Regions from separate parts of the Paenibacillus sp. FSL R7-0652 genome, predicted to be linked through region 2. Evidence: a T-box and tRNA genes for the amino acid it is inferred to sense, from the RefSeq annotation. Region 2 holds a T-box; the other holds one or more tRNA genes.
The links. The T-box of region 2 lies ahead of trpS (tryptophan--tRNA ligase). A T-box ahead of a tRNA ligase gene usually reads a tRNA of that ligase, here a tRNA-Trp.
Positions count from the first base shown of each region.

Region 1 (4,404 bases), 1.9 Mb from region 2:
TTGATCCTCAATTAAATTACCTTTCTTATCCCTGATACAATGTTGACCGGATTCATTGAGTATACGTCTAAATCCTCCATACCTATAAAATACATTGCTGGTTTTCCATCTCTTATCACTAAGAATATAAGGTCCTTTCTTAAAGTCTTGAGTAGCTAAGGAAAGTGTTTCTAACAATTCAAGGAATACTTCATTGCTCCTAGGATAGATTGTTATAAACTTACCGGAAGAAGCGCGATTCGCATTTTTTGAATTCAGTTCAAAGAAGCTTTGTCTATCCTTTAAATGCTTGAAATCAATATTAATCTCTATGCATATCCGTGCAACCTTCTTTAGAACATCCTGACATTCCTCTAATAATGCTGTTATGTGAATTTTCCAACCTTGATCTGGTATATTTTCCCCTTTGAAGTGGTAATACTTCCATACAGAATCAATTTCTGTTTTCAATGTATATGTATCTGGAACTTCATCTAGTTCATAGGTATATGCCTTGTCACTAATCTCCATCTTCCCATAATATTCGGACATCGGTTTCAAATACTTATGATATAACATGTTACCTTGCATTAAGGTATACCTCCGTTTTGATACTTCAAAGATATCCGGACCAAACTAAAATTGCGCTTCGAAGTTCATGAGATGATGAAGAGCAGCAAGTACATCTTGTTGTGAAAGGAATTAATGAGGCACTCATGGTGAAGGATTTATCGACAACAAAAACCAAATTTTAAAACGTGTCGTTCTTATTTCATATTATACAATATATTATTATTTATTTAAATATTTTCCATCATCTTTCTAAATAAAATATTTAAATGAACAGGTATGGTTGATAAAACTTATTTCTCTTTCACAACTAATAGCGATCTTGCTTCGTCCGAAAAATGCAAGTATAAGGCATCTATAAGAACTTCATCAGTTCGATTTTCAAGTGTGGGCAGACCTCCAATAAAATCATTTCCATCATCTAGTCGAGACTTTTAAAATTTCACAATAGTACCCTGAACCCCATAGCAATTTTATGTTCATACGACCTAATTGAATCAGGTACTAAAACCAAATAAAAAAGAGTTCATTAGAGACTATCTCTAATGAACTCTTTTATTAATACCGGCGAGAGGACTCGAACCTCCACGGTTTCCCACTCGATTTTGAGTCGAGCGCGTCTGCCATTCCGCCACGCCGGCTTATTTTGCTGTGTGCATATACTAAAAATATGCTGGAGGCGCCACCCAGATTCGAACTGGGGATAAAGCTTTTGCAGAGCTGTGCCTTACCACTTGGCTATGGCGCCTTATTATGGAGCGGACGACGGGAATCGAACCCGCGACCCTCGCCTTGGCAAGGCGATGCTCTACCGCTGAGCCACGTCCGCGTAATGGCTGGGGATATAGGATTTGAACCTATGCATGACGGAGTCAAAGTCCGTTGCCTTACCGCTTGGCTAATCCCCATTAGATAACAAAGGGGCGATCGAGGGGAATTGAACCCCCGAATGCCGGATCCACAAACCGGTGCGTTAACCACTTCGCCACGATCGCCATATAGAATACATTCATTAAATTATAATTGGCAGGGGCAGCAGGAATTGAACCCACACCAACGGTTTTGGAGACCGTTGTTCTACCTTTAAACTATGCCCCTAAAAACTGGTGGAGGATGATGGATTCGAACCACCGAACCCGTACGGGAGCAGATTTACAGTCTGATGCGTTTGGCCACTTCGCTAATCCTCCAGGATTACATGGTGCCGGCGAGAGGACTTGAACCCCCAACCTACTGATTACAAGTCAGTTGCTCTACCAGTTGAGCTACACCGGCATATTAAGTTTTCTATAAAGGTGGCTCGGGACGGAATCGAACCGCCGACACGAGGATTTTCAGTCCTCTGCTCTACCGACTGAGCTACCGAGCCGCAATAAAGTTAAAGCTTGAGTTGCTACACCTTATCTAGGGCATCAGTGCCATACAGCAGATCTAGTGAACAGCTTCCCTCATGTTAAATCTTAAATGGCGGAACCGACGGGATTCGAACCCGCGATCTCCTGCGTGACAGGCAGGCATGTTAGGCCAACTACACCACGGTTCCAGATCACTTTCGGTTAGGAAAGTTAAATTGCGGGGGCAGGATTTGAACCTGCGGCCTTCGGGTTATGAGCCCGACGAGCTACCGGGCTGCTCCACCCCGCGTCATTATAAATATTATATGGTGGAGGCTGAGGGGATCGAACCCCCGACCCTCTGCTTGTAAGGCAGATGCTCTCCCAGCTGAGCTAAGCCTCCGAATAACACATTTATGATCTTACCACAAACCTGATATTAAAATCAAGTCTTTTTTTGATGAGATGCTTCTCTCATCTCAAGCTTTAGTTATTAAGATAACTATGACCCGTAGGGGATTCGAACCCCTGTTACCTCCGTGAAAGGGAGGTGTCTTAACCCCTTGACCAACGGGCCTTGCTAAAAAGATTGTGGCGGAGAGAGAGGGATTCGAACCCTCGAGACGCTTGTGACGCCTACACGATTTCCAATCGTGCTCCTTCGGCCAGCTCGGACACCTCTCCATGGCTCCCCGAACAGGACTCGAACCTGTGACAACTCGATTAACAGTCGAGTGCTCTACCAACTGAGCTATCAGGGAATATGTTTCAGAGTGTTGTTCTCTGAAAACTAGATTCGAAACGAAACTCACGCGACTTAAAACCTGCTATTGGATAAGCCCTCGACCGATTAGTACTGGTCAGCTCCATGCATTGCTGCACTTCCACCCCCAGCCTATCTACCTCGTCGTCTTCAAGGGGTCTTACATACTGGGAAATCTCATCTTGAGGGGGGCTTCACGCTTAGATGCTTTCAGCGCTTATCCCGTCCGTACATAGCTACCCAGCGGTGCTCCTGGCGGAACAACTGGTACACCAGCGGTACGTCCATCCCGGTCCTCTCGTACTAAGGACAGCTCCTCTCAAATTTCCTACGCCCACGACAGATAGGGACCGAACTGTCTCACGACGTTCTGAACCCAGCTCGCGTACCGCTTTAATGGGCGAACAGCCCAACCCTTGGGACCTACTTCAGCCCCAGGATGCGATGAGCCGACATCGAGGTGCCAAACCTCCCCGTCGATGTGGACTCTTGGGGGAGATAAGCCTGTTATCCCCAGGGTAGCTTTTATCCGTTGAGCGATGGCCCTTCCATGCGGTACCACCGGATCACTAAGCCCGACTTTCGTCCCTGCTCGACTTGTAGGTCTCGCAGTCAAGCTCCCTTATGCCTTTGCACTCTTCGAATGATTTCCAACCATTCTGAGGGAACCTTTGGGCGCCTCCGTTACTCTTTAGGAGGCGACCGCCCCAGTCAAACTGCCCACCTGACACTGTCCCCGTACCCGCTAAGGGCACCAGGTTAGAACCTAGATACGATCAGGGTGGTATCCCAACGGTGCCTCCACACAAGCTGGCGCTCATGCTTCAAAGGCTCCCACCTATCCTGTACAGATCGTACCCAAATTCAATATCAAGCTGCAGTAAAGCTCCATGGGGTCTTTCCGTCTTGTCGCGGGTAACCTGCATCTTCACAGGTATTAAAATTTCACCGGATCTCTCGTTGAGACAGCGCCCAAGTCGTTACGCCATTCGTGCGGGTCAGAATTTACCTGACAAGGAATTTCGCTACCTTAGGACCGTTATAGTTACGGCCGCCGTTTACTGGGGCTTCGGTTCACAGCTTCGGATTGCTCCTAACCACTCCCCTTAACCTTCCAGCACCGGGCAGGCGTCAGCCCGTATACTTCGCCTTACGGCTTCGCACAGACCTGTGTTTTTGCTAAACAGTCGCTTGGGCCTTTTCACTGCGGCCCCCTCGTGCTATTCACACTACCGGGGCACCCCTTCTCCCGAAGTTACGGGGTCATTTTGCCGAGTTCCTTAACGAGAGTTCTTCCGCGCGCCTTAGAATTCTCTTCTCGCCTACCTGTGTCGGTTTGCGGTACGGGCACCTTCATCTGGCTAGAGGCTTTTCTTGGCAGTGTGAGATCATGACCTTCGCTACTGTAATTTTCACTCCCCATCACAGCTCAGCCTTATGATGTGCGGATTTGCCTACACATCAGCCTTACTGCTTGGACAGGCATCCATCAGCCTGCGTCACTACCCTACTGCGTCCCCCCATCGCTCGTAACGATTTACGGTGGTACAGGAATTTCGACCTGTTGTCCTTCGACTACGCCTTTCGGCCTCGCCTTAGGTCCCGACTTACCCTGAGCGGACGAGCCTTCCTCAGGAACCCTTAGGCTTTCGGCGGATCAGATTCTCACTGATCTTTTCGTTACTCATACCGGCATTCTCACTTGTATAATGTCCAGCGCTCCTTACGGTACACCTTCAACCCTTATACAACGCTCCC
Region 1 is NZ_CP152001.1:5,487,256-5,491,659, forward strand. Features, by position in the region: gene lanKC (class III lanthionine synthetase LanKC) at 1-570, opposite strand, end outside; tRNA gene MKY97_RS24110 (tRNA-Leu) at 1,112-1,190, opposite strand; tRNA gene MKY97_RS24115 (tRNA-Cys) at 1,224-1,297, opposite strand; tRNA gene MKY97_RS24120 (tRNA-Gly) at 1,304-1,378, opposite strand; tRNA gene MKY97_RS24125 (tRNA-Gln) at 1,383-1,457, opposite strand; tRNA gene MKY97_RS24130 (tRNA-His) at 1,472-1,544, opposite strand; tRNA gene MKY97_RS24135 (tRNA-Trp) at 1,574-1,647, opposite strand; tRNA gene MKY97_RS24140 (tRNA-Tyr) at 1,654-1,739, opposite strand; tRNA gene MKY97_RS24145 (tRNA-Thr) at 1,749-1,824, opposite strand; tRNA gene MKY97_RS24150 (tRNA-Phe) at 1,846-1,918, opposite strand; tRNA gene MKY97_RS24155 (tRNA-Asp) at 2,015-2,092, opposite strand; tRNA gene MKY97_RS24160 (tRNA-Met) at 2,120-2,193, opposite strand; tRNA gene MKY97_RS24165 (tRNA-Val) at 2,211-2,286, opposite strand; tRNA gene MKY97_RS24170 (tRNA-Glu) at 2,389-2,460, opposite strand; tRNA gene MKY97_RS24175 (tRNA-Ser) at 2,476-2,567, opposite strand; tRNA gene MKY97_RS24180 (tRNA-Asn) at 2,569-2,644, opposite strand; rRNA gene MKY97_RS24185 (23S ribosomal RNA) at 2,714-4,404, opposite strand, start outside.
Region 1: it has a tRNA-Trp gene. The T-box ahead of trpS (tryptophan--tRNA ligase) is inferred to sense a tRNA for this amino acid. The anticodon was not compared.

Region 2 (4,404 bases):
TGCCCATGATGCCGTCAACGTTAATCTGATTCAGATTGCTGCGAGCAGTCTCTAGAATTTCGGGGTTAATAATATCTCTGACATATAAGAGGCCGATCGTTGTCTGTGTGCGATCCCCTTTTATGATTTTCTCATAACACATGGATGACGTTTTCAATCGTTTGCGAACCAAGGCGATGTTCGTGGACAGCTCTTCGGTGAATCCGTCGCGTGGTCCTTTTACGGACGTCTCGATGGCTGACTCTTCTGGTGCACGCCCCGGAATATTGGCAATATCCAGACTGCAGGCCTGTACACCATTTTCAAAAATAAGAAGCAGCTGCCCGCTAAACAGGAGCATGTTTATGTTTTGGAGATCAGCAATGTCATCTATAGGCTTCAGGGTTAGGCCAAGCTCCTTGGGCACAGCCTCTTCCATGATCAATGTATGCTGTTCCAGACGCGGGATGATAAATTGATTGATCTGTTTGTTATCTACCAGCCCGTCACAGTAGAGCAGCATGACAGAACGAACGGTCTCATCTTGGGCAGAAAACGTCTGAATGACCACATCTGCACAGGATTCAAAATTTTTTCTTAGGGAGACAAGCAGGGTCTCATAGGATGCCTTGTCAATCCGGTGTTTCTCCATGGTGTTGTTTCCTCCTCTGATGACGTGAATGGATAAGGGCAACGGCCGCAGCCAGAACCGCAAATCCACTCAGATACACGAGATTGAATGGAAAGATGTAATCGACCAGAATCTTCGAAAAGGTAATGTCGTCCAGAGGATAGAGCATGGATAGAATAAAAAATACAGCTAACGAGGCGCAGGAGATCATCCTTCTGGAGGTTTTTTTAATATTCCAAATTTCTACCACAATATACATAGCCAGACTGATGCGGGTAAATGAACCGGCAAGCCATTGATAGATAGAAAAAAAATCAGTCTGGGCAATATATTTGCCGAGGGAAGCGATACGCCATTCCTCAAAGGCAGGATATCTCATTTTAGCGGCTTCGTAAGGATCGAATTCTACAATAGCCCCAATTAGCGGTCCTGTCGTTAAACCAATTATGATGAAAGCAAGCATCAGATACTGCCATAACTTTATGCGTTTGCTGAGGTGAGGCTGAATGTACCAGAGGAAGAGCAGCTCAAACATGCCTGCGAGACTGTACACCATCCCGTGAAATACAGGTGACCATCCATGCTCCAACACAGGCAAAAGACGGCTGTAATCTTTATACTGGGAATTGACAATCGCTACGTAGAAACCGAGCAGCACGACGAGCGGCAGAATCAGTCCCGCTGTGAAGGCAAGGGAGCGCATGCCTTTATAGGCAGCATACCCACATAAGGCCATGAGTGCAATCGTGGTTGCCATGACAGGTGTTTCCGTCAGATAGTTAGTCTTGGCCCAGGTTGTTGTGTCCCGCAGCGTAAAGTAGATGACAGATAGAAAAAAGAGACTGTTCCCCACCCGCAGGAGTAGGCCTACGGGTCTGCCAAGATGGGAAGACAGCCAATCATGTAAAGTTTGATGCTGCAGGAACTTAGACACATAGGCAAGCATCAGAACAAAGATGACGAACGGCCCTGCGGATAATAGAACGGAGATCCAGGAATCCCTTTTAGCCGCGCTGAGAAGTGCAGGTATAATTAATACATGGCTGATCAGACCAACGGACAACATGATTAACATCATGGCTTGCAAAAAAGAAGGCTGCGTACGCTTCATGCTGAGGATCTCCTTTTCTGGATAGACTGTCCTCAGCAGTGTTAACGTGTTTGTGGAACTTCATACCGGAGAGGGAATCACACTCGGCTCTCCGAACCTTTCCTTTTTCACCTGAGCCTAGATAGTTATAGCGGCCTGCCCTTCATGCTTATCAGAGATCGAAATAACGAATACCCATCGCTTCGCGTACTTCAAGCATCGTTTCTTTAGCGATATTCCTGGCTTGACGTGTGCCCTCCATTAGCATTTCCTCGACTTCATTTCCCCGCTGTTCGTAATAACTGCGTCGTTCCCGAAAAGGAGCAAGTAACTCGTTGATGGCACCGGCAGCGAATCGTTTGCACTCCGTACAGCCTATTCTTCCCTGACTGCAGGCAGCATAAATGTCATCTGCATGGCTTTCTCGAAACAACTGATGATAAGCGTACACGGGACAGATATCCGGGTGGCCTGGATCAGAACGGTGAACGCGAGCTGGGTCGGTTTTGGCTTTGGTCAGTTTTGCTGTGACATCGTCCGGTGCTGCGTTTAAGGAGATGGCATTGCCCATGCTTTTACTCATTTTTCCGATACCGTCCAAACCTCCCAAACGTTCTCCGGTCAATATCCGCGGTTCCGGGAAAACAGGTGCATACAGCTCATTAAATCGTCGAACCAGCTTTCGTGCCATCTCGACATGGGGGATCTGATCTTCGCCTGCGGGGATAAGTGTTGCTTTACAGAAAGCAATATCGGCAGCCTGACTGACCGGATATCCCAAAAAGCCATAATACAGGTCCATGTATCCCCGGTCTCGCGCTTCCGTTTTAATGGTTGGATTGTGCCGGAGTGTGTTTACGGTGACAAACATGGAGAAGAGCACAGTCAGCTCCGCAATTTCGGGAATCATGGACTGGATGAAGAGGGTGGCTTGGTTTGGATCTATGCCTACTGACAAATAGTCCAGGGTCACTTGATGTACACTGTTTGCAATCAGTTCAGGCTGATCATAGTGGGTTGTCAGTGCCTGAACATCTGCCAGTAAAATATAAGACTTGTACGTTTCCTGTAATTCCACCCGGCTGCGCAGGCTGCCGACGTAATGGCCGAGGTGAAGCTGTCCAGTTGTTCGATCTCCGGTCAAAATCCGTTCTTGGGTTGTATGCATGATTCATTCTCCTTTGAATAGTTGTTTTGGTGTTCATGTTATGAATGTTGTTGATGTTGAGCTTGAGCTGTCGCCACCAGCCATCTTCCACGACCATCACCTCCTTTCAGCCTGCGATTTATTTCGTTTTAAAATAAAGTTAATGTACGCGGATACTCTGCTGCCAGAATCGCCTGAAAAATGAAAAAGGCCTCGTCCTCCGTTCCAATTCCCTAAGGAAATGGAACAGAAGGACGAGGCTGTGCTCGCGGTGCCACCTTCATTAGCCGCTGGTACGCGGCTCACTTACGGGATACGGATGCAGCAGTTGAATCATTGCAGTCAAGTGAAATAAAGTCAGGCTAGCCTAACTCAGATCGTACTTCGTACATGATCTAGATCGATATCCTGTCCATGGATAACGGCAGGACATGCCGCCTTGCCTACTGAAAGTCCTTTCCCGGCTTAAACGGGCTAAAACTTGGTTCAACTCGGAACTCCGAAGCCCATTTCCGCATGTCCGACACACCGGCTCGCACCATCCGCCGGCTCTCTGGAGTAACGTGACATGCGTACTTCTCTTCATCATCGTTGATAACGTTCGTTTACAATTTTTCACATTGTATCATGCTTTTAAATGACTGACCAGCCCATGTTTGCGATTGCTCATGTTGGTTCCAAGTACACCGATGATAATCAGCACAGCTCCAATGTAGTGGTATCCGAATACAGGCTCATGCAGAAGTAAGGCCCCACCTGCGATGGAGATGAGAGTAGACAAATTACTGAATACACTGACACGTGAAGCTTCCAGATGAGTCAGGGCGTAGCTGGACAGCAGGGTAGATACCATGGTAGACAGAATCGCCAGATAAGCGAGCGCACCCAGGTAAGATAGATCGCCGAGCGGCTGGATGTATTCGGCCATCGATCCGGTGTATGCATGGCGAACGAATGCAGCGATATTAAATACCACGCAGCCTACCATCAAGGTAACCCAAGTCAGCTCCAGAGGTTTATATTTCCGAGTGAGCGGTCTTGCCAGTACCCCGTATCCTGCAAAACTGATCGCCGAGAGCAGCAGCAGTACAATGCCCTGCAGATTGCTCATCGACATGCCGCTGCCTTTCATGGCAAAGATAAAGATCACGCCAGCGACAGACAGGAGCAGAGACATCTTTTGTACAATAGATGTCCGTTCCTTCAGAAAGACAGAAGCCAAGACGAGGGTGAACACAGGTACCATCGCCTGAATGATGCCCGCTTCCGAAGAATTGGAAGTCACCAGTCCAAAGGCTTGAAAGGCAAAGAACAGAACGGGTGAGAGCAGTCCAAGCGGGACAATTCTCCACAGGTCGGCCAGTCGAAGACGGATCTTGATCCAGCCAAACAGCACAGGAATGCTGACCACAATAAGCGACAGGGCGAAGCGATGGGCAAGCACATCTATGGGATGAGCGATGGTGACCGTCATTTTCACAAATAAAAAAGATAACCCGATAATAGCGGCGTAAACAACAGCTGCGATATAAGCATAGGTTCGGCTTCGTGCAGTAT
Region 2 is NZ_CP152001.1:755,435-759,838, forward strand. Features, by position in the region: gene MKY97_RS03545 (spore germination protein) at 1-631, opposite strand, end outside; gene MKY97_RS03550 (endospore germination permease) at 612-1,721, opposite strand; gene trpS (tryptophan--tRNA ligase) at 1,873-2,868, opposite strand; T-box leader at 3,095-3,445, opposite strand; gene MKY97_RS03560 (DMT family transporter) at 3,473-4,404, opposite strand, start outside.